DNA from 4 places in the Bradyrhizobium sp. BRP19 genome. Region 2 is predicted to be linked to each of the others. Evidence: predicted binding sites of a transcription regulator. Region 2 holds the regulator's gene; each other region holds the start of a gene.

Region 1 (5,475 bases), on a different contig from region 2:
ACAAGGACTATTTCGTGAGCTTCCCCGACGGATATCGCGCGCACCAGATCAGACTCGAGGGCGGCGACTGTTCGACGGACTCATTTTGCTACCCGTCGGTCTAGATGGGACGCAGGCGAGCCCGGCCCTTGGCTGGCTGTGGCTCGCGCTTGTTGCGAGCGGTCTCTACCACGGGGTCAATCCGGGAATGGGATGGCCGCTCGCCGTTTCGGCCGGGCTCATGGACAAGAGCCCCCTCGCGCTCTTCCGTGCATTGTGGGCTCTGGCGGCCGGGCACCTCCTGGCAACACTTCTCGTGCTGCTGCCGTTCGCCTTCCTGCTCATACTGGCCGAATGGCAGCGTCCAATCCAGATCGGAGCGAGTCTTCTCGTCATCGGCTTTGGCGTCTACCGGCTGATCGACCGGCGTCATCCGCGCGCGCTGGCACGAATTCCGCCGACGCAATTGGTGCTCTGGTCATTTGCCGTCGCCATCGCTCACGGCGCTGCCCTGATGCTCGTGCCGATCTATCTCGGGCTCTGCCAGGCCTTCGAGCTCGATGCCGGCCATCAGGCGGCGGGCGCGCTGATGACGGCAAATCTCGGGATGGCGGTGCTGGTGTCGCTGGTGCACGTTGCCGCCATGGTCGGCGCCGGCGGATGTCTGGCGTGGCTGGTCTACCGCCATCTGGGACTGAGGTTCGTCTCGCGAAGCTGGTTCAACCTGGATGCAGTCTGGGCGATCAGCCTCGTTCTGGTTGGCGCGGTGGCGCTCGCTTTCAATGTTGCGGCCTCGCGCTGAGGTCTACCGCACCAAAGCCCACTCGCCGATGATGCGAAACCGCGCCTTGGCATCATCCTGCCTGAACAGCGCGATGCGATCGATCGCGAGCGTCTCGATCCCCAGCGCCGCAAACCGTGTTCGCAGCATCTGAAGGATCGGCCCGCGCCGCTCCGCATCCAGCCGCCCCGTCAGCGTCATGTGGAAACGGAATTCTTCCATCACGTAGGGATAGCCCCAGCGGTTGAGATAATCGCGCTGCCGCTCGCTGAGCTTCTCCGGCTTGCGCCGAGCGCGATCTTCCGCCGTCAGAGCGGCGCGAAACGGGTCGAACTCGCGAACGCAATCAGCGGCAAGTTGCTGGAGCGCTTCCATCGGCTCGGCCGGAATAACGGCAATGAAGCCGCTGATGGCATCGACCATCGGTCGGATTGCCGGGATTGGCCGTGTCCTGCCCGCGAAGGCCGCGCAGGCGGCCATCAGCTCGGCTTCGGTCTTGCCGGGCGCCAGCGCCATCGGCGCCTTCAGCGTGGCGTGAAAGCCGTATTTGCGGGGATCGGCGCTGACCTCGCGCCAGTCGGGCGCGGCGTGCAGCGCCTGCTCTGGAAACGAAATCTCGCCGCCGCTGTAGGCGTCATAGCCGAGCAGCTCGGCGCCGAAGCGGGAGAGGGCGCTGTCGCGGCCTGCGGCATAATAGATCGCGTAGCGGGGGAAACCTGTCATTGCCTCAGCATAACCAATTTACGCCGCGACGACAGTCTCGCGCGGCGCCGCCATTGCGGTGAGCAGCCGCGTCGCGTCGGTGAGATGCACGAGCCTGCCGCCTGAGATCACCGCGATCAGCCGCGGCCGCAGCTCCACGCTGTCGTCGACGAGGAGAATGTCGGCGCGGCGTCCCTCCGCGAGCAGGCCGCGATCGGTGAGGCCGGTTGCCCGCGCCGGGCCGGCGGAGACCAGATCCCAGGCCTGAGCCAGAGGCATCACGCCATCGGCGGCCAGGCGGAACGCGGCGAGCAGCTGCGCGGGATAGTAATAGTCCGACGCCAGCACCGAGCAGAGCCCCTTGGCGATCATGTCGGAGGCCCTGGTCCAGCCGGTGTGGCTGCCGCCGCGCACGACGTTCGGCGCGCCATAGACGATGGCATCGCCGTGGCTGGCCGCAGCCTGCGCCGTCTCCTCGTTGATCGGAAACTCCGCGATCAAGGCGCCGAGCTCGCGAAAGTCCCGGCGCATCGCCGGGCTCGAATCGTCGTGCGAGAGCATCCGCACCTCGGCCCCGCGGGCCGCGGCGGCCAGGCGTGACACCGAGGCGGGCACCTCGTCGGCGCGCGAGACCACGCGCTCGACCAGCCGGTCGAATTCTTCGCTCGACAGACCGGTGCGCTCCACCATGCGGTTGCGCTTGCGTGGGTTGGAGATGTCGGCAACGACGCCGTCCATATGATCGTTGAAGGCGAACAGGTCGACGCGGCCCTCGCTGAGCCACTCCGCGATCTCCGCTTCGGCATCGAGATTGAAGGTCTCGTGCCGCAGGTGGAAGCGGGTGTCGGCAGCGAACTGCGGACGCTGCCGCTCGATCGCCTCCATCAGGCCGCGCGCATTGTCGGCGCTTCGCAGGCCCGGCTCCCACGAGCAGGTCGTGGCGTGAAACACGGTGGTGATGCCGTTGCTGATCGCCTGGCGGTCGCTGTCGGCGAGCGCGACGTCGATCGGAAAGTCGACGCCGGCGCGCGGCATCATCTGCCGCTCGAAGGCATCGCCATGCAGATCGACGATGCCGGGCAGCACCAGCAGGTCACGGGCATCCAGTGCCAGCCGCGCCCGGCCGCGAGAAGCATCGACCTCTGCAATGTCTGTTCCGGAGACGAGAAGGGAGGTTTCGACGAGCTCGGCGCCGATCAGGGCCCGGCCGCCTTCGATGAATATGTCTGTCACGCGACCGCGCTTCGTTTGCTGGCAGGAGAATTGGCGAGTGAGCTCGCTTTTGCTTCGTATGCCGAGAGGAAATCTTCAATCCCGAGCTTGCGGAAATCGGGTAGCGCCTCGCGCAACTTGTCGTGATCCCAGTCCCACCAAGCAAGCCTTGCGAGCCGTCCGGCGATCTCCTCCGAGAATCGCCGCCGCACGATGCGGGCCGGATTGCCGGCGACGATGCTGTAGGCCGGCACGTCCTTGGTGACGATCGCGCCGGCGGCGATCACCGCGCCGGTGCCGATGTTGCGGCCCGGCAGCACGATCGCGCCATGGCCGATCCAGACGTCATGGCCGATATGAACGTGATGCCGGCGGCGCCAGTCGAAGAACTCGAGATCGTCGCTCTCACCTTCGAAATAGGCGCTGGATCGGTAAGTGAAATGCGCCTGAGTGGCGCGATGCATCGGATGGTTGCCGGGATTGATGCGGGTCATCGCCGCGATCGAGCAGAACTTTCCGATGGTGGCGTAGGTGATCTGCACATCGTTCACGACATAGGAATAATCGCCCATCGCGACTTCATGCAGGATCGTGCGCGCGCCGACTTCGGTGTAGGCGCCAAGCCTGGTCTCATGCAGCTTGGCCGAGGGATCGACGGTCGGCTGAACCGAAAGAGCTTTGGCGGCCATGTTGCATCCGAAGTGCGAGGGCGGGCGTCTCTCTTCGAGCGGCCGGATGACGATGTCATGACAGCGAGATGACAGGGGATGACGTGCGTAGGATGGCCGCACTGCAGCAGCGCTGTCACACAAGTGTTAAGCACGAGGGTTAGCGGTTGGCTCCAGCTACTCTGGAGCCCCTCGATGCTGGTGGTTGAAGGCCTGACGTGTCGCTTCGGCGCGAAAGCCGCGGTGGACGATGCTTCGTTTCAAGTTTCCCCCGGCGGCTTCGTCGGGGTGATCGGGCGATCCGGCGCCGGCAAGTCGACATTGCTGCGGTCCATCAACCGCCTCACCGAGCCCTCCGAAGGCCGCATCCTGTTCGAAGGCGTCGACGTCACCGCGCTGCGCGGCAAGGAGCTGCGGCAGTGGCGTGCGCGGTCGGCGATGATTTTTCAGCAGTTCAACCTCGTCGGCCGGCTCGACGTCCTCACCAATGTGCTGATGGGGCGGCTGTCGACGGTGCCGACATGGCGGTCGCTGCTGCAGCTTTGGCCCGAAGAAGACAAGGCCATCGCGATGTCGGCGCTCGAGCAGTTCGACATGGCTGCCATCGCGGCCCAGCGCGCCGACCAGCTCTCGGGCGGTCAGCAGCAGCGCGTGGCGATCGCGCGGGCGCTGGTTCAGCAGCCCGACATTATCCTTGCCGACGAGCCGATCGCCTCGCTCGATCCCCGCAACACCAAGATCGTGATGGATGCGCTTCTGCGCATCAACAAGCATTTCGGTATCACCGTGCTCTGCAACCTGCATTCGCTCGATCTCGCCCGCAGCTATTGCGACCGCCTGATCGGCATGGCGGCCGGACGCGTGGTGTTCGACGGCGCGCCGGCGGCCTTGACCGATCATATCGCGCGCGAGCTGTACGATCTCGAGGCGAATGAAGTCATGGATGTTGCGCCCGCGGATGCATCGGTCGGCACAGCAGTTCCTGCCCTCCGCACGGTTGCCGTGGCCTGATCGCTGCTTCCTTAAATCGAGCCTAGCGCAGAGCCGGAACTCGACAGTTTCATAACCTTGAAATGGGAGACGTCATGATAGACCGTCGTACGATCGTTGCCGCTGCGGCGGCCCTGGCATTTTCAGTTTCAGCCGCTGCGGCGCAGGACTGGAAGGCGAAATATCCTGAGTTGATCTTCGCGAAAGTCCCCGACGAGAATGCCTCCGGCACCACCAACCGCTGGACGCCTTTGACGGAGTACCTGTCCCGCGAGCTTGGAACGAAGGTCACGCTGCGCATCGCCAATGACTACGCCGCGGTGATCGAAGGTCAGCGTGCAGGAAACATTCACATCGCGATGTACGGCCCGGCGTCCTACGCGCGTGCCTACATCATTGGCGCGAAGGTCGAACCGTTCGCGATCGAGGTGAACGGCGACGGCACCAAAGGCTATTACTCGGTTCTCTATGTCAAAATCGATTCGAGCTACAAGGACATCAAGGACCTGCAAGGCAAGAACCTCTGCCTCGTCGATCCCAACTCGACTTCCGGCAACAACGTGCCGCGTTTCGCGATGAACAAGATGGGCATAGATCCGGAGAAGTTCTTCGCCAAGGTGGTCTACTCGGGGAGCCATGAAAACGCGGTGATCGGGCTTTCCCAGGGCACCTGCGACGCGGCGTTCAACTGGTGGAACGACGAGAAGGAATCGAACCTGCTCCGGATGGAACGGAAGGGCATGGCGAAGGCCGCGGATTTCAAGATCATCATGAAGTCCGAGCAGATCGTGAACTCGCCGATGGCCTATCTCAGCAGCCTGCCTGACGACCTCAAGGCGGCGATCAAGAAAGCAGTGCTGGAAATTGCGGTGAAGGACAAGGCGGCTTTCGACAAGATTTACGAGGGGAAGCAATTGCCCTACGTCGAGGTCGACCACAAGGCGTATGACGCCGTGATCGAACTGACCAAGTTTGTCGACAGCATTCGCAAGCAGAAATCCTGAGGGAAACGAAGGGTTGGACAAGTCGGGCAGATCGCAAGATCTGCCCGTCGGCTCTCGCGAACATCCCATGCGAACAGCAGTTCCCGAATTTCCGGAAGCCAGGCTGCGTGAGCTTGGCGATCGCTATGCGGCCGCAATT
Region 2 (5,475 bases):
TCGAACACGACCGATTGCGGCCCGTCGATCACCTCGTCGGTGACCTCCTCGCCGCGATGGGCCGGCAGGCAATGCATGAACAATGCGTCCGCCTTGGCCAGCGACATCAGCTTGGCATTGACCTGGTAGGGCTTGAGCACGTTGTGGCGGTGCTCGCCCTCCTTGTCGCCCATCGACACCCAGGTGTCGGTGACGACGCAATCGGCGCCGCGCACGGCGGCCTCGGGGTCGGTGCCGAGCACGATCGGCGCGCCCGTCGCCTTGATCCAGTCGCGCATGGCCTTTTTCGGTGCGAGCTCCGGCGGCGTTGCGACATTGAGCTGGAATTTGAAGCGCTCGGCGGCATGGGCCCAGGACGCCAGCACGTTGTTGTCGTCGCCGGTCCAGGCCACCGTCTTGCCCTCGATCGGGCCACGATGCTCCTCATAGGTCATGAGGTCGGCCATCACCTGGCAGGGATGCGAACGCCGCGTCAGGCCGTTGATGACGGGCACGGTGGCGTTGGCCGCAAGCTCCAGCAGCGCATCATGGTTGAGGATGCGGATCATGATGGCGTCGACATAGCGCGACAGAACCCGCGCGGTGTCGGCGATGGTCTCGCCGCGGCCGAGCTGCATCTCGGCGCCGGTGAGCATGATCGCCTCGCCGCCGAGCTGGCGCATGCCGACGTCGAACGAGACGCGGGTGCGGGTCGAGGGACGCTCGAAGATCATCGCCAGCGTCTTGCCTTCGAGCGGCCTGACCGGCTGCTGCGCCTTCTGCTTCGCCTTCATCGCCGAAGAGGCGGCGAGCATGCTCTTGAGCTCCGAGAGCGGCAGCTCGTTGATGTCCAGGAAGTGCTTGGGAGCTTTGTTGGGCGTCGTGCTCATCAGCTTGCCGCCCGCTTGGTCTGGCTGGAGGAGATCGCAGCGCAGGCGCGCTCTAACCGGCCGACGCTGTCCTCGATCTCCGCTTCCGTGACGATCAGGGGCGGCAGGAAGCGCACGACATTGTCGCCGGCCCCGACGGTGAGCAGCTTTTCGGCGCGCAGCGCCGCGACGAGATCGCCCGAGGGCACCACCGCTTTGATACCGATCAGGAGGCCCTCGCCGCGCACCTCGCTGACGATTTCGGGATGACGATCGATCACGGAGGCGAGCTTCTGCTTGAGCAGCAGCGACATCTTCTGCACGTGGTCGAAGAAGCCGGGCTTGAGCATGACATCGAGCACGGCGTTGGCAGCCGAGATCGCGAGCGGATTGCCGCCGAAGGTGGAGCCGTGCGAGCCGGGCCCCATGCCGGCCGCCGCGTCCGCGGTCGCCAGCACCGCGCCGATCGGAAAGCCGCCGCCGAGCGCCTTGGCGAGCGACATCACATCCGGTGTGACGCCGGTGCGCTTGTAGGCAAAGAGCTCGCCGGTGCGGCCCATGCCGGTCTGCACCTCGTCGAAGGCGAGCAACAGGCCGCGCTCGTTACAGAGTTCGCGCAGCGCCCTCAGGAAGGCGTGAGGTGCAGAACGAACGCCACCCTCGCCCTGGATCGGCTCGATGAGAATGCCGGCGGTGTGCGGACCACTCGCCTTCTTCACGGCGTCGAGGTCGCCGTGCGGCACCTGATCGAAGCCGTCCATCGGCGGACCGAAGCCCTCGAGATATTTCGCAGAGCCGGTGGCGGCGAGCGTCGCCAGCGTGCGGCCATGGAAGGCACCCTCGAAGGTGATCATGCGGTAACGCTCCGGATGCCCCTTGGAGAAGTGATGGTGGCGCACCAGCTTGATCACGCCTTCCAGCGCCTCGGCGCCGGAATTGCAGAAGAACACGAAGTCCGCAAAGCTCTCATTGCAGAGGCGGCTTGCGAGCTTCTCGCCGTCAGGGCTCTGGAACAGATTCGACATGTGCCAGAGCTTGGTCGCCTGCTCCTGCAATGCCTTGACCAGCGCGGGATGGACATGGCCGAGCGCATTCACCGCAACACCCGAGGTGAAATCGAGATAGCGATCGCCGTTGGTCGCGATCAGCCAGCAGCCTTCGCCGCGCTCGAAACCGAGGTCGGCCCTGGCGAAAACGGGGAGCAAATGCGGCGCTGCGCTGTTAGTCATGACGTCACTTGAATGTTGCGGACGGTGTGAGGCATGCATTGCGCGACGCACCATCGACCGGCCCCGGAAAACGAAACGTGCCGCCTTTTAAGGGCGGCACGTGGCACTATCTTATGCCTGGCAAGACGGGTGTCAATGCCGCCCGGAAAGCCTCGCGAAACGCTGATTCCGTAGTCTTGCGGTGCCGATTTTGCGGGTTTTTCACCACGGAACATGTGGAAGCGAGTCGGCGGACTCTTGCGCGGGAGTCACGCCATATTGTAGCGTTTGGACTGTCAGATACGACATCTCGTGCAGCAGTTCTGATCCCAGAAGTCCTCATGTACCGGCGTAAACGTTCGGGCGTCTTGAGCGCGCCCGGCGAGCCTTAAGGGATTCTGACGGCACGGGTTTTTCAAGGCTAAAGCATTCGCTGCGAAGGCCCCAGGATGGCAGGCGCGCAGCGAGGGAAAGGGTGCAATGACGGTTTTGACCTGGTCCGATGATCGCGTCGAGCAGCTGAAGAAGCTCTGGGAGGCCGGACTTTCGGCCAGCCAGATCGCGGCGGAGCTCGGCAATGTGACCCGCAATGCCGTGATCGGCAAGGTGCACCGGCTCGGCCTGTCCGGCCGCGCCAAGAGCCCTTCATCGGCAGCGCCGCGGCCGCGCAAGGCACGGCCCGCGCAGCATATGATGCGGGTGACCCGCCCCGTCGCGCGCGGCAACACCGCGCTGGCGCAGGCCTTCGAGGTCGAGTTGGAAGCCGAGCCGGTTACCTACGACAACGTGGTGCCGATGAGCCAGCGGCTGTCGCTGCTGGAATTGAACGAGGCGACCTGCCACTGGCCGGTCGGCGATCCCTCGAGCCCGGATTTCTTCTTCTGCGGCGGCAAGGCGCTCTCCGGCCTGCCCTATTGTGCCCAGCATTCGCGCGTGGCCTATCAGCCTGCAGCGGATCGCCGTCGCGCAGCACCGAAACCGGGCACGCGGTGAGGTTGCGGAATTTCCTGATCGCCAAGCTTTGATCGCCAAGCTTGATCGCCAAGGCTGCAGCCGTCACACGATGACGGCTCCCAATCACTCCGGTGTCATCCCCGCGAAGGCGGGGATCCATAACGCAATCGTTGCGCGAGATGGTCACTCCGAGTCTTCGCCAAACCACGTCCTGTGGCTGATCGCGACGAGCGCGCGCGCTCGCGCTGAGATCCCGGGCTCGCGCTGCGCGCGCCCCGGGATCACGACCGAGATTGTTGCCGCGGCCGAGAACCAACAACTCGCCCGATCTTACGTCTGCTCAGCCTTCGCGAAGCGATCGTCCAGCGCGTAGCCGGCGCCGCGGACGGTGCGGATCGGGTCCTGCTCGCGGCCAAGGTTGAGCAGCTTGCGCAGGCGGCCGATATGGACGTCGACGGTGCGCTCGTCGATGTAGATGTCGCGGCCCCAGACGCTGTCGAGCAGCTGCTCGCGCGAGAACACGCGGCCGGGATGCTCCAGGAAGAACTCCAGCAGGCGATATTCGGTCGGACCGAGATCGATCGGCCGGCCCGAGCGCGCCACGCGGCGCTTGTCGCGGTCGAGCTCGATATCGCCATAGGCGAGCACGGTGGCGAGGCGCTCGGGGCTCGCGCGCCTGAGCAAGCCCTTCACGCGCGCGAGCAGCTCCGGCACCGAGAACGGCTTGACGATGTAATCATCCGCGCCGGTGGCAAGCCCGCGCACCCGCTCGCTCTCCTCCCCGCGCGCGGTGAGCATGATGATCGGCAGCTGTTTGGTCTCGGGCCGGGTCCGAAGCCGCCGGCACAGCTCGATGCCCGACAGGCCCGGCAGCATCCAGTCGAGCACGATCAGATCGGGAATGTGCTCCTTGAGGCGGGTGTCGGCGTCATCGCCGCGCATCACCGTCTCGACGTCATAGCCGTCGCCTTCGAGGTTGTAGCGAAGAAGCTCGGTGAGAGCTTCCTCGTCCTCAACCACCATAATGCGTGCGCCCATGTGGTCGTAGCTCCTTAAGTCGTCAGGTGTTCGGCACCGTCGTGGCGAAGGTCGTCATGTCGCCCTTCGGCCGCTTGTCGGTGATCGCCTGGCCCTCGATCATGTAGAACACGGTCTCGGCGATGTTGGTGGCGTGGTCGCCGATCCGCTCGATGTTCTTGGCACAGAACATCAGGTGGATGCAGAACGAGATGTTGCGCGGATCCTCCATCATGTAGGTGAGGAGCTCGCGGAACAGCGAGGTGCAGATGGCGTCGACTTCTTCGTCGCCCTTCCACACCGCCATCGCCGCCGGCAGGTCGTGCGCGGCATAGGCGTCCAGCACCGACTTGACCTGCTGCTGCACGAGGTCGGTCATGTGCTCCAGGCCGCGGAACAGCTTGAGCGGATGGAAATCCGTCTCCAGCGCCGCGACGCGCTTGCCCATGTTCTTGGCGAGATCGCCGATGCGCTCGAGATCGGTCGCAACGCGCATCGCGCCGACGATCTCGCGCAGGTCGACGGCCATCGGCTGGCGGCGGGCGATGGTGAGCACGGCGCGCTCCTCGATGCGCTTCTGCAGCGCGTCGAGCTCGACGTCGGTGGCGACGACGCGCTGGCCGAGCGCGACGTCGCGGCGGATCAGCGCGTCGACGGAATCGACGATCATGCGCTCGGCGATGCCGCCCATCTCGGCGACCAGGCGGGTGAGCTCCTGAAGGTCGCTGTCGAAAGCCTTTACGGTATGTTCAGAACCCATGTTCCGTCTCCTCAGCCGAACCGGCCGGTGATGTAATCCTGCGTGCGCCGATCGCTCGGCGACGTGAAGATCTTGCTGGTGTCGTCGAACTCGATCAACTCGCCGAGATACATGAAGGCGGTCTTGTCGGAAACGCGCGCCGCCTGCTGCATGTTGTGGGTGACGATCGCGATCGTGTAGTTCTCGGACAATTCCTGGATCAGCTCCTCGACCTTGGCGGTCGAGATCGGGTCGAGCGCCGAGCAGGGCTCGTCAAACAGGATCACCTCGGGCCGCACCGCGACGGTGCGGGCGATGCAGAGGCGCTGCTGCTGGCCGCCGGAGAGCGACAGGCCGGAGGCATTGAGCTTGTCCTTGACCTCGTTCCACAGCGCGCCACCGCGCAGCGCCTTCTCGACGCGGTCGTCCATCTCGGACTTGGAGATCTTCTCATAGAGACGAATGCCGAAGGCGATGTTCTCGTAGATCGTCATCGGGAACGGCGTCGGCTTCTGGAACACCATGCCGACCCGGGCGCGGAGCAGGTTGAGGTCGAGCTTGGGGTCGAGGATGTTGGTATGGTCGAGTAACAGCTGACCGTCGGCGCGCTGGCCCGGATAGAGGTCGTACATCCGGTTGAAGATGCGCAGCAGGGTGGACTTGCCGCAGCCGGACGGGCCGATGAACGCCGTGACGCGGTTGGTGCCGA
Region 3 (5,475 bases), on a different contig from region 2:
CGCAATAATCGGTATCCGAGCAGACGAACATGCGCCCGCCCTTGTCGTCGGTCACGATCTCGTCGAGATAGGAATTCTCCGCGCCACAGAGCGCGCAGGGCGCGTTGAAGCGGTAGGGCTCGAACGGGTGATCCTCGAAATCGAGCGACACCACCTGGGTGTAGGGCGGGATGGCGTAGATGCGCTTCTCGCGGCCGGCGCCGAACAATTGCAGCGCCGGGGAATTGTCCATCTTGGGATTGTCGAATTTCGGCGTCGGCGACGGGTCCATCACGTAGCGCGCGTTGACCTTGACCGGATAGGCATAGGCGGTGGCGATGTGGCCGAAACGGGCGATGTCCTCGTAGAGCTTCACATGCATCAGGCCGTATTCGGCGAGCGCGTGCATGCGCCGCGTCTCGGTCTCGCGCGGCTCGAGGAAGCGCAACGGCTCGGGGATCGGCACCTGATAGACCAGCACCTGGTTCTCGTTCAGCGCCGTCTCGGGGATGCGGTGACGGGTCTGGATCACGGTTGCCTCGTCCGTCGCCGTCGTCGTCGCAACGCCCGCAGTCTTCGCAAAGAATTTACGGATCGAGATCGCGTTGGTGGTGTCATCCGAACCCTGGTCGATCACCTTCAGCACGTCCTGAGGCCCCAGGATCGCGGCCGTGACCTGCACGCCGCCGGTGCCCCAGCCATACGGCATCGGCATTTCGCGGCTGGCGAACGGCACCTGATAGCCGGGGATCGCGATCGCCTTCAGGATCGCGCGGCGGATCATGCGCTTCGTCTGTTCGTCGAGATAGGCGAAATTGTAGGCGGGCGCGTTCATTCCGCGGCCTCCTTCATGGCATCGGGCGTATTGGCATCGGCGAACTCCTGACGCAGCTTTCGGAGCAGGCCGAGCTCGGACTGGAAATCGACATAGTGCGGCAGCTTCAGGTGCTCGACGAAGCCGGTCGCCTGGACGTTGTCCGAATGCGACATCACGAACTCCTCGTCCTGCGCCGGTGCGAGCGCCTCCTCGCCGAGCTCACGGGCGCGCAATGCGCGGTCGACCAGCGCCATCGACATGGTCTTGCGTTCGCTCTGGCCGAAGGCGAGGCCATAGCCGCGGGTGAAGCACGGCGCCTCGGTCGCCGAGCCCTTGAACTGGTTGACCATCTGGCACTCGGTGAGCTCGATCGCACCGAGCGGCACGGCGAAGCCGACGTCTTCCGCGACGAATTCGACCTCGACCTCGCCGAAGCGGATCTCGCCGACGAAGGGATGGTTGCGGCCGTAGCCGCGCTGGGTGGAATAGCCCATCGCGAGCAGAAAGCCTTCGTCACCGCGCGCGAGGTTTTGCAGGCGCAAATCACGGTCCGCGGGGAAATTCAGCGGCTCGCGGGTGAGATCGCCGACGCTGGCGCCGTCCTCGGCTTCCGGCGATGATTCGATCAGCCCGTCGCGCCCGAGAATGTCTGTCACGCGCGGCGTCGGCGCGGTCGAGGCTTCGGCCGCAGCCGGCCTCTCCGGCACAAAACCTTGGGCGAGCGATGGATCGAGCAGGCGGTGCGTGTAGTCGAAGGTCGGCCCCAGGATCTGGCCGCCGGGAATGTCCTTGAAGGTCGCCGACACCCGCCGCTGCACCCGCATGGTGCCGGTGTCGACCGGCTCGCTGGCACCGAAGCGCGGCAGCGTGGCGCGGAAGGCGCGAACCAGGAAGATCGCCTCGATTAAATCGCCGCGCGCCTGCTTGATCGCAAGCGACGCGAGCTCGCGGTCATAGAGCGAGCCTTCGCTCATGACGCGATCGACGGCCAGGCCGAGCTGCTCCGAGATCTGGTCGAGCGTGATTTCCGCAACGCTCTGGTCGCCGCGCCGCTTATGCGCGAGCAGGCGATGGGCGTTCTCGATGGCGCGTTCGCCGCCTTTGACTGCGACATACATGCTTCTAGCTTCCCTTGCTCACGACGCGCGTGGTGCGGGGGATCGCGACCACAGCGTCATCGGCGACCAGCACCACATCGATGCCGCGCGGAAACAGCGCCTCGTTGATATGCAGGCGCTCGAACAGGTCGAAAGGCTTGATCGACGCCTGCAGCGTGGCGACACCGTCAATGCCGGGGCCGCGCAGTTCGAAGCTGCGCCCGGCGGCGAGGCTGTCGACCTGGATGACCACCGTGGTCGAACGGTCCGGATACTCGCTGGTGCCGAACGCGAAGCGCTCGAGCGCAGGCAAGGCGCCGCCGTCACTGATGAGCGCGAAGGAAGCGATCGACGAATCCTGCACGACCGGCGCGCCGGTGTGGAACTTCAGCCACTTCGTCACGTCCGAGCTTTCCGCCATCCGCGCATCGAGCCAGAGCGGCGTGTCGTGATCGAACAGCGTCAGCGCGATCGCTGCGGTGCCGCGCATCATCGGCCCTGGCGCGCCCGCCATCGGCACGATGCGCTGGACCGAGCCCGGCCGCGCCATGGCGTCCATGACTGAGCGAAAGGTCGATTGCGCCGACAGCACCTTGTCGGCGAAACCGGGCGGCAGCTCCGCAATCGTGGTCATGATCTCACCCCTCACCGCGCACCATGGTGTAGAAATCAACCTTCGTCGCGGCGGCCGCTGCCGCCGCCTGCTTGCGCCTGACCATAAGCTGCTCGCGCAACGGCGCGATAACGTCGCGCTCCACCGCTCCGCCGAAATCGCGGGACTGCACCAGCGCATCGCACAGCGCGATCAGCCGCGCCTTCTCACCGTCGCGGCCGAGCGTGTAGCCGAACCCGACCTCGCCGCTCGCAAGCCGCACCGCGGCGCGCGACACCGTCGCTTCGCCGAGATTGAACGGCGCGCCGTCGCCGCCGACCCGGCCGCGCAGCATGACGAGGCCGTTCTCCGGCGTGCGCAGATCGTGGTGATCCGGGAGAGACAAGTTGCGGAGGCGAGCGGCGATCTCGCCCGCCTCCGCGTGCGCCAGCACCGCCATTGCGGCCTTGCGCTGGGCTTGCTGGTCGTTGTGCTGGGTCACCTGGTCCACCGAGCTTTTTGACAGAACTTGCCGCGTCGAAGTTGTCTATGATAATAGACAACTTCATACGGACGCGCCATGACTGTTTCGTGACAATGCTGTGATTTCTGGAGTAGGTTTCCCGCGACATGAGCATGCAGGACACAGCCTCCTCGGGCGTCGCGCTATGGCGCCTCGTGGCCGATGGCATCGAGCGCGGCATCGCCGACGGCCGCTTTGCGGCCGGCGACAAATTGCCGGGCGAGATGGAGATCGCCGAAACCTATCGCGTCAACCGCCACACCGTGCGGCGCGCGTTGGCAGCCCTCGCCGAGCGCGGCCTGGTGCGCGCCGAGCGCGGCAGCGGAACCTATGTCGAGGCGCAAAAGCTCGCTTATCCCTTGCGCTCGCGCACGCGCTTCTCCGAGATCGTCGGCGCCGATGGCCGCGAACCGCATGGCCGGCTGATCGAGGCGACCGATGACGTTGCGACGCGCGAGCTCGCACGAGAGCTGGGATTGAAGACCGGCGCGCCGCTGGTGCGGATCGAGGCGATTCGCCTCGCCGACCGCACCCCGATCTGTGTTTCCACCACCTGGCTATCGGCGGAGCGGTTTCCGGAGGCGGGCGCCGTGTTCGCGGCAACGCGCTCGATGACGAAGCTGCTGGAGCATTTTGGCGTGCGCGACTATCGCCGCGGTGCGACGCGAATCACCGCGGGGATCGTCGACGCGACCGACGCCGCACGGCTCGACCTGGCGCTGGGGCGGCCGATCCTGGTGGTCGACGCCACCGACCATGATCTCATGGGCAAGCCGCTGGTGACGAAGCACTCGCGCTTTGCGGCAGAGCGGGTGGAGTTTTTGGTGGAGAACGCTTAGATCAGAGCGTTTTCCAGCGAAGCCTGCCCTCGGACTTGATCCGGGGTGGAAACGATTTGCGTCGAGAAAACGCGTCAAAACAAAAATCAGAGCTCCGTTCCGATCCAATCGGAACGGATAAGACTGCAGCACGACGTTAGGCGACCGTCCGCTTGCCGATGATCGCGAAGCGCAGCTTGCCGGAAATCCAGTCGATCGACGATACAGTTACCAGGATCAGCAGGATCAGAAACGATACCTTCTGCCATTCCAGCACCCGGATCTGTTCGGCAAGCTGAAGGCCAATGCCGCCAGCGCCAACGATTCCGATGATCGTCGCCGATCGCGTATTCGACTCGAAATAGTAGAGCACCTGGCTCAGCAAGACCGGGAATACCTGCGGCAGCAATCCGAAGCGGACGCTGTGGAGATGGTTGCCGCCCGATGACCGAACGCCTTCCGCGGGGTTCTTGTCGGCGACCTCGATCGCTTCCGAGAACAGCTTGCCGAACGTTCCGAAATCGCTGCAGATCACGGCCAGGATGCCGGCAAACGGCCCCAGCCCCACGACGCCGACCCAGATCAGTGCCCAGATCAAAGTGTCGACTCCCCGGATGGTATCGAGGCCACGACGCGTCAATAGGCGGATGATCCGGTTTGCAACCACGTTGCGCGCCGCCAGCAGGGATACCGGCAGCGCGAGCAGCGCGCCGCCAAGGGTGCCGAGAAACGCGATCGACACCGTCTCTCCGAGCGCATGCAGATATTTCAGAACCTCCGCCCAAGAACCCGGGCTGGGCGGCAACATGAGCTGGACGAATTCGCCCAGCCTGACCATGCCCTGGGAGAGCCGATTAAAGGGAATATCGAGCTGGACGATCCCGAACAGGAACAGCCCGACCGTCCCGCCGACGAGTATTGCGATCCTTCCCCGCTGCCACCAATCGGTCCGGAAGACGTCGGGATACCGTTCGGCAATGCCGGCCCGGTTTTCAAAACTGAAGGAGCTCATCGGGTGCTTCCCTCCAGCCCGAGCAGGCGGTGTCGCAACCGTTCCGTCAGGAAGTCGATCAACATGACGGTAAGGACGATGAGCAGCAGGATGGCGCTGACGTCGGTGAAGTAGAACTTGCGAACCGCCTCGATCAGATCCTGGCCGATCCCGCCGGCGCCGACGAAGCCCATCACGGCCGCGCCACGCACGTTGATCTCGAACCTGAGCAAGGCATAGCTCACGAAGTTCGAGAGGACCTGAGGCAACGCGCCGAACCGAACGACCTGAACCCAGCTGCCCCCGCTTGCCGCCACCCCTTCGACCGGCTTGCTGTCGATGTTCTCGACAACCTCGGCGAATTGCTTGCCCAACGCTCCGGCGGTATGGATTGCAATCGCCAGAACGCCCGGCAGCGGCCCGAGACCAAACGCTAGCACGAAGATCAGGGCAAACACGATCTCCGGCACGGTCCTGAAAAACTCCAGAGCGCGCCGGGTGACGAAAACAGTCGTTCCTGATTTCACGAGATTGGCCGAGGCGAGGAAGCAAAGCGCGAAACCGCACAGCGCACCCGAGAGGGTGCCCATATAGGCTATCAGCAACGTATCCCCGAGAAGCCGTGCCCAGCGCGGCAATCCCCACAGCCACTCCGCCA
Region 4 (5,475 bases), on a different contig from region 2:
GCCCAATTGTCCGCCGCCGAGGATTCCGATGGTGTCACCGGGCTTCAGCTTCACGTGCCTGGTGTCCGTCACGCCTTGTCCTCCGGCCGCTCGGCGACCGCCTCGGTCTGGGCCTTGCGCCAGGCGGCGAGGCGATCCGACAGGGCGGGGTCGGACAATGCCAGCACGGCGGCTGCCAGCAGCGCGGCATTGATCGCGCCGGCCTTGCCGATGGCGAGGGTGCCGACCGGAATGCCCGCGGGCATCTGGACGATCGAATAGAGCGAATCGACGCCCCTGAGCGTCTTGGATTCGACGGGAACACCAAACACAGGGAGTTCCGTCAGCGCCGCCGCCATGCCGGGCAGATGGGCCGCGCCACCGGCGCCGGCGATGATAATCTTGTAGCCTGCGGCCTTGGCACCCTTGGCGAATGCGAACAGCCGGTCGGGCGTGCGGTGGGCCGAGACGATGCGGCTGTCGGCAGCAATGCCGAGCGCGTCAAGCGTGTCGGCGGCGTGCCGCATCGTGTCCCAGTCCGACTGGCTTCCCATGATGATGGCGATCGGCGCGGTCATGACGTCAATTGTGCCCAGAAAAACAGAGAGATAGGCCAGATTAATGATTCCGGCCGGCGGCTCGCAAGGCGGTGGCAAGGAGAAGGGAATCCACTATCCTGTCTTGGTGAATCCCCGCAAGCCTTCATTGAGCACGATGCCCATGAAGAAACCGAAAAGGGCGAGCCCTGCGAAGGCCAGAAAGGGCCGGAACATGAGCGCCGCCCGATCCAAAGCCGTTTCGAGCCGCGCGGCCAAACCGGCCTTGCGCAGAGCGCCGGCTGCCGATGACGGCAAGGCGATCATCCGCGGCCTCAGGAGCAAGCTCAAGGCGGCCCTGTTGCGGATCTCGGAGCTCGAGGCGGCCGCCGATACCGATTTCCTGCTCGGGATTCCCAACCGGCGCGGTTTCGAGCGCGAGCTCGCGCGCGCCATCGCCTATATGAAGCGCTACCGCGCCAGCGGGGCGCTGATCGTGCTCGACGTCGATCGGCTGAAGCCGATCAACGATTCCTTCGGTCATGCCGCCGGCGATGAGGTGCTCAAGGCGATTGTCGCCACGCTGACGCGACAGATCCGCGCCTCCGACGTGGTCGGCCGGCTCGGGGGCGACGAGTTCGCGCTGCTGCTCTGGAATCTCAGCGAGACCGATGCGAAGGTCAAGGCTGCGGCCTTGGAGCAGGCGATCGACGAATTGTCATTCGTTTTTCGCGGCCAGCACGTGGCCGCGGGCGCCTCGGCCGGCGTCGCGCTGCTCGGTCCGCAATCCGCTGCAGGCCGCGCCCTGGAGGAGGCGGATGCCGCCATGTATGTGCGCAAGGCGAGCCGCCGGCACGAGCCGCGGATCAGGCTGGTCGGCGGCGAGCGCTAGTCTAGAGGGTGGCAAGATCTTCCGGCACGTTGCCGAACTTGCGCAGCAGCGTCGCGTCGCCGAATTCGCCGGTCATGGGATCGCCGCTGCGGCTGAACGCGATCGCGCCGATATGGCCGGCGCCGCGCGCCAGCATCTCTGCGCGTCGCAGCGCCGCCGTCGAGGACTGACACTCCTCTGCAGCGCCTGCGACGGGTGATCCGTCGTCATCGATCAAGAAGGGCATTGCAACGTAATAGGTCACATCCGACATGGCGTTGCTCCAAGGTTGAAGATTATGCGGCGCTGCTCTTGCTCCGCATCTTGCTGCGCGAGATCTCCGGAATGCAGCCGGCTGAAATCGCCGCCTGCAATTCCTCCAGCTCGGCTTCCAGATATTCGTTGGCCATGATCAGCGCCTTGATGGTGCTGCGCAGATTGCCGTCGCACATCGCGATCGCCTGATCGCAGGCCTGTTCGTAATGGCTGTTGTCGAAAAGGGCGGTTGCCGACATCTGCGTTGTCCTCGTGTGTTGTCCTTGAGCGTTCTCTGAGGTGTTGGGGCGCCCGCGAATGTTCCTATTTTGTTCTTATTGAGTCAAGCGGATTCGGAAGCGGCGGGGCGCCGCGCAAGACCGGCTCACGGTCAGGCGATGATGTCGGGGGTGATCTGGTCTTCGATGAACGCGATGCGGTCGCGCAACAACAGCTTGCGCTTCTTCAGGCGCTGTAACCGCAACAGGTCGGGGGCGGGCGATTGATGCAATGCATCGATCGCCGCATCGAGATCTCGGTGTTCCTGCTGCAACCGGGTGAGCTCGGCTTCGAGCTCACGCTCATCTTCATTGGTCATGTCTGCGGTGGCCGAAAACCGATAGGCGTGAGATCCGGGCTGTGGATGCCCTGTGGAAATTATCGTCCTTGCGCCGCGTGATCGCAAGCGATCTGCGATCCCTCGTCCCCGATCTCCAGCAACATATTTCTGCAGGGAGCTGCGGCGGTGCGTCGGCGTATTGATATCATGGATTTTTCCGGCGTGGTTCCCTTAGTCACGCTTCGTTACATATGAACTTTCAAAAATGACGCTGCAACGACGGATACCCATCGACAGGACGAATCGGTGATGTAGACTTGGTTGTCCGGATCGAATCCTAAAGGTTCAACCCTACCGAGGAGGTTTCGAATGACAATTCAGGCACATCTCGTTGAATTGGAACGGAAGCACAAACTTCTCGAAAACGAATTGCACGAAGCTCTCGTGCACCTTTCAACAGACGACCTGCAAATTGTTGAGTTGAAGCGCCGGAAGTTGATGGTCAAGGACCAGATCGAGCGTCTGAAGCAATCTGGCGACACGCTCCACTAGTAACCCCCGTGACAGTGTAGAGTTGATCACGTCCTTCACGCAGGGATGAGAGCATCCGTGCTCATCCCTGCTGCAAGGTGTGTACCGTGCAACACGGTTGTGCGGCGCTCACTCTTGCTTGGACCCGTGGCTCTCGACGCGCACACCTATCCGCTTCTCGAAACACTGTCGATATCTGCGAGCTCGGCGACGTGATCGGCGATCGCGAGCGAGGACGTCAGTCCCGGCGATTCGATGCCGAACAGATTGATCAGGCCTGCAACGCCGTGATCGCGCGGGCCCTGCATCAAGAAATCCTGCGTGGCCACGGCCGGCGGCACGATCTTCGGGCGGATGCCCGAATAGCTCGGCATCAGCGCGCCGTCAGGCAGCGTCGGCCAGTATTTGCGGATCGCGGGATAGAAGCGCTCGGCGCGTGACGGATCGACCTCGTAGTCGATCGTCTCGATCCATTCGACGTCAGGCCCGAAGCGCGCCTGTCCTGCCATGTCCAGCGTCAGGTGCACGCCCAGGCCGCCGGGCTCGGGCACCGGATAGATCAGGCGCGAGAACGGCGCCCTGGCGTTGCAGCTGAAGTAGTTTCCCTTGGCGAGATAGGCCGGCGGAATCCGGTCCAGCGGCATGCCGTCGATGCTGCGCGCCACATGCGTTGCCGACAGCCCCGCGGCGTTGACGAGGAGGCTGCATTGCAGCGTCATCGGTGCCTCGCCGCCGGCATCGATCTCGATGAGGCCGGCCGCCGCCTTGGCACGGATCAGCGGGGTGTGAAACGCGAAAGCTGCGCCGGCGTCCTCGGCTTCGCCGCGCAGCGAGAGCATGTAGGAATGGCTGTCGATGATGCCCGTCGACGGTGACAGCAGCGCGGCGTCGCAGGCGAGCGCCGGCTCCAGCGCGCGTGCGGCCTCGCCCGAGAGCAGCTGCATGTCGAGCACGCCGTTGGCCTCGGCATGCGCCTTGATCGATTGCAGCTTCTCGGTCTCCTTCGGGCTGGTCGCGACGATCAGCTTGCCGCAATTTTTGTGCGGGATGCCGCGCTCGGCGCAGTAGCGGTACAGCGCGTGCTTGCCTGCCACGCACATGCGCGCCATCCAGCTCCCGGCCCGGTAGTAGATGCCGGCATGGATCACCTCGCTGTTGCGCGAGGAGGTGACGGTGCCGATCGCCTCGGCTTCCTCCAGCACGATCACCTCGCGCCCGGCCTGGGCGAGCTTCCGGGCCACCGCGAGCCCGACCACGCCGGCTCCGATGACGACGCAATCGACCCTATCCATGGTTGTGCAGGATACCAGTTGGAAGCACCGGTGGCGCACGGTCCGGATGCGGCGGCGCAGGCGGGGCTTCCGTTAAGAAGTCGTTTATCATGTCAGGGCAATTGCCGCATTTTATGTCACATTATTCTGTTGTGCCCACAGGCGTTTACCCGATCCAAACCCGCGAAGCCAGACAATCCGACGTTGAAATCGCGGGTGGCTGATGGCTGAGAAGAACTGGCACGTGGGCAGCACGCTTTGGATTGCTGTGCACGCCCTCCTATGCCTGGCCGTTACGGGCGCGCCTGCGCGCGCCTTTGCGGCATCGGACAGCCTTGCCGTTCCGGGCGATCTCACCAGGCTTGATCCCGGCGTGATCTGGGAAGCCCTCATCGCGGGCATCGTGGTCTGCTCGTTCCTCGCCGCGATCGGGCTGTGGATCCATTCCTCGCTGCGCCGGTCCAGCCGTTTGCAGCTGCGTCGCAACGCCTTCATCTCCTCCGCCATGAACAACCTCAACCAGGGTGTGGTGATGACGGATGCGCAGCGCCGCGTCATCTTCTGCAATGACCGCTATCTCGAGATCTATGGCCTGACGCGATCCGACCTCCGGCCCAACATGACCGGTTGCGACATCCTGAGGCTGCGCCGCGAGCGCGGAGTGCTCGGCGTCACCGATGACGAATTTTACCGGAAGGCATCGAGCGCCAATGGCCTGACCACGGAACTGCCGGACGGACGGGCTATCCTGGTGAAGTATTTCGTGTTGCCGAACGGCGGCTCGGTGGCGACCCATCTCGACGTCACCGAGCAGCGCAACCTGTCGCGGCAGCTCGCCTCCACCAAGCAGTTCCTGGAATCGGTGCTCGATCATGTGCCGGCCTGCGTGGCGGCCAAGAACATCGAGGACGGCTGCTACATCTTCGCCAACAGCGCCTATGAGAAGTTCTGGGGATTGTCGCGGGACTTCGCCGTCGGCAGGAATGCACGGGAGCTGTTTGCGTCGGCCTCGGCGGCCAGCATCGAGGCCGCTGACCAGGCCGCGCTCAATTCGCCGGATGGCCAGCACCGCAATGAGTTCGAGGTGGATCGTGCCGGCGCGCGGCGCATGGTCGCCTCGATCCGGATCGTGGTCCGCAACGAGAGCAACAAGCCCGAATTTCTGCTCATCCTGTTCGAGGACATCACCGACCGCCGCTCGCTGTCGCAGGAGCTGGAGAGCACCAAGAAGTTCCTCGAGCTCGTGGTCGACAACATCCCGGTTGCGCTGATCGTGGAGCAGGTCAAGGACGGCCGCTATCTGCTCGCCAACCGCAGCGCGGAGACGATCCTCAACCGCAGGCGCGAGGAAGCCACCGGCCTGACCGCGTCCGACATCTTCAACGCCAAGGAAGCCAGGCTGATCGTCGCGCGCGACGAGGCCGCGATCAAGAAGCGCGGGATGATCACCGAGGAGCATCCGATCTCTACCAA

What was found. The regulator PhoB, encoded in region 2, activates phosphate uptake and scavenging genes when phosphate is short. The targets are predictions, from matches to a motif close to TGTCATNNANCTGTCAT.
Region 1: a site for PhoB is predicted at 3,421-3,437, ahead of phnC (phosphonate ABC transporter ATP-binding protein). Genes of this name have one in related genera too.
Region 3: a site for PhoB is predicted at 3,066-3,082, ahead of phnF (phosphonate metabolism transcriptional regulator PhnF). Genes of this name have one in related genera too.
Region 4: a site for PhoB is predicted at 2,466-2,482, ahead of I6F36_RS11905 (YdcH family protein). Genes of this name have one in related genera too.

The regions. Positions count from the first base shown of each region.
Region 1 covers NZ_JADYVZ010000007.1:87,774-93,248, forward strand. Annotated here, with positions in the region: gene I6F36_RS21930 (selenium-binding family protein) at 1-104, shown strand, start outside; gene I6F36_RS21935 (hypothetical protein) at 188-781, shown strand; gene I6F36_RS21940 (DUF1045 domain-containing protein) at 785-1,483, opposite strand; gene I6F36_RS21945 (alpha-D-ribose 1-methylphosphonate 5-triphosphate diphosphatase) at 1,502-2,695, opposite strand; gene I6F36_RS21950 (chloramphenicol acetyltransferase) at 2,692-3,363, opposite strand; gene phnC (phosphonate ABC transporter ATP-binding protein) at 3,538-4,353, shown strand; gene phnD (phosphonate ABC transporter substrate-binding protein) at 4,428-5,336, shown strand; gene phnE (phosphonate ABC transporter, permease protein PhnE) at 5,404-5,475, shown strand, end outside.
Region 2 covers NZ_JADYVZ010000005.1:187,058-192,532, forward strand. Annotated here, with positions in the region: gene argF (ornithine carbamoyltransferase) at 1-869, opposite strand, end outside; gene I6F36_RS18400 (aspartate aminotransferase family protein) at 869-2,077, opposite strand; gene I6F36_RS18405 (GcrA family cell cycle regulator) at 2,537-3,049, shown strand; gene phoB (phosphate regulon transcriptional regulator PhoB) at 3,341-4,048, opposite strand; gene phoU (phosphate signaling complex protein PhoU) at 4,071-4,787, opposite strand; gene pstB (phosphate ABC transporter ATP-binding protein PstB) at 4,799-5,475, opposite strand, start outside.
Region 3 covers NZ_JADYVZ010000007.1:93,424-98,898, reverse strand. Annotated here, with positions in the region: gene I6F36_RS21995 (alpha-D-ribose 1-methylphosphonate 5-phosphate C-P-lyase PhnJ) at 1-814, opposite strand, end outside; gene I6F36_RS21990 (carbon-phosphorus lyase complex subunit PhnI) at 811-1,914, opposite strand; gene phnH (phosphonate C-P lyase system protein PhnH) at 1,919-2,527, opposite strand; gene phnG (phosphonate C-P lyase system protein PhnG) at 2,532-2,996, opposite strand; gene phnF (phosphonate metabolism transcriptional regulator PhnF) at 3,116-3,847, shown strand; gene phnE (phosphonate ABC transporter, permease protein PhnE) at 3,984-4,838, opposite strand; gene phnE (phosphonate ABC transporter, permease protein PhnE) at 4,835-5,475, opposite strand, start outside.
Region 4 covers NZ_JADYVZ010000003.1:343,645-349,119, reverse strand. Annotated here, with positions in the region: gene I6F36_RS11935 (5-(carboxyamino)imidazole ribonucleotide synthase) at 1-72, opposite strand, end outside; gene purE (5-(carboxyamino)imidazole ribonucleotide mutase) at 69-557, opposite strand; gene I6F36_RS11925 (GGDEF domain-containing protein) at 700-1,407, shown strand; gene I6F36_RS11920 (hypothetical protein) at 1,409-1,660, opposite strand; gene I6F36_RS11915 (hypothetical protein) at 1,683-1,901, opposite strand; gene I6F36_RS11910 (YdcH family protein) at 2,033-2,239, opposite strand; gene I6F36_RS11905 (YdcH family protein) at 2,570-2,752, shown strand; gene I6F36_RS11900 (NAD(P)/FAD-dependent oxidoreductase) at 2,899-4,023, opposite strand; gene I6F36_RS11895 (EAL domain-containing protein) at 4,226-5,475, shown strand, end outside.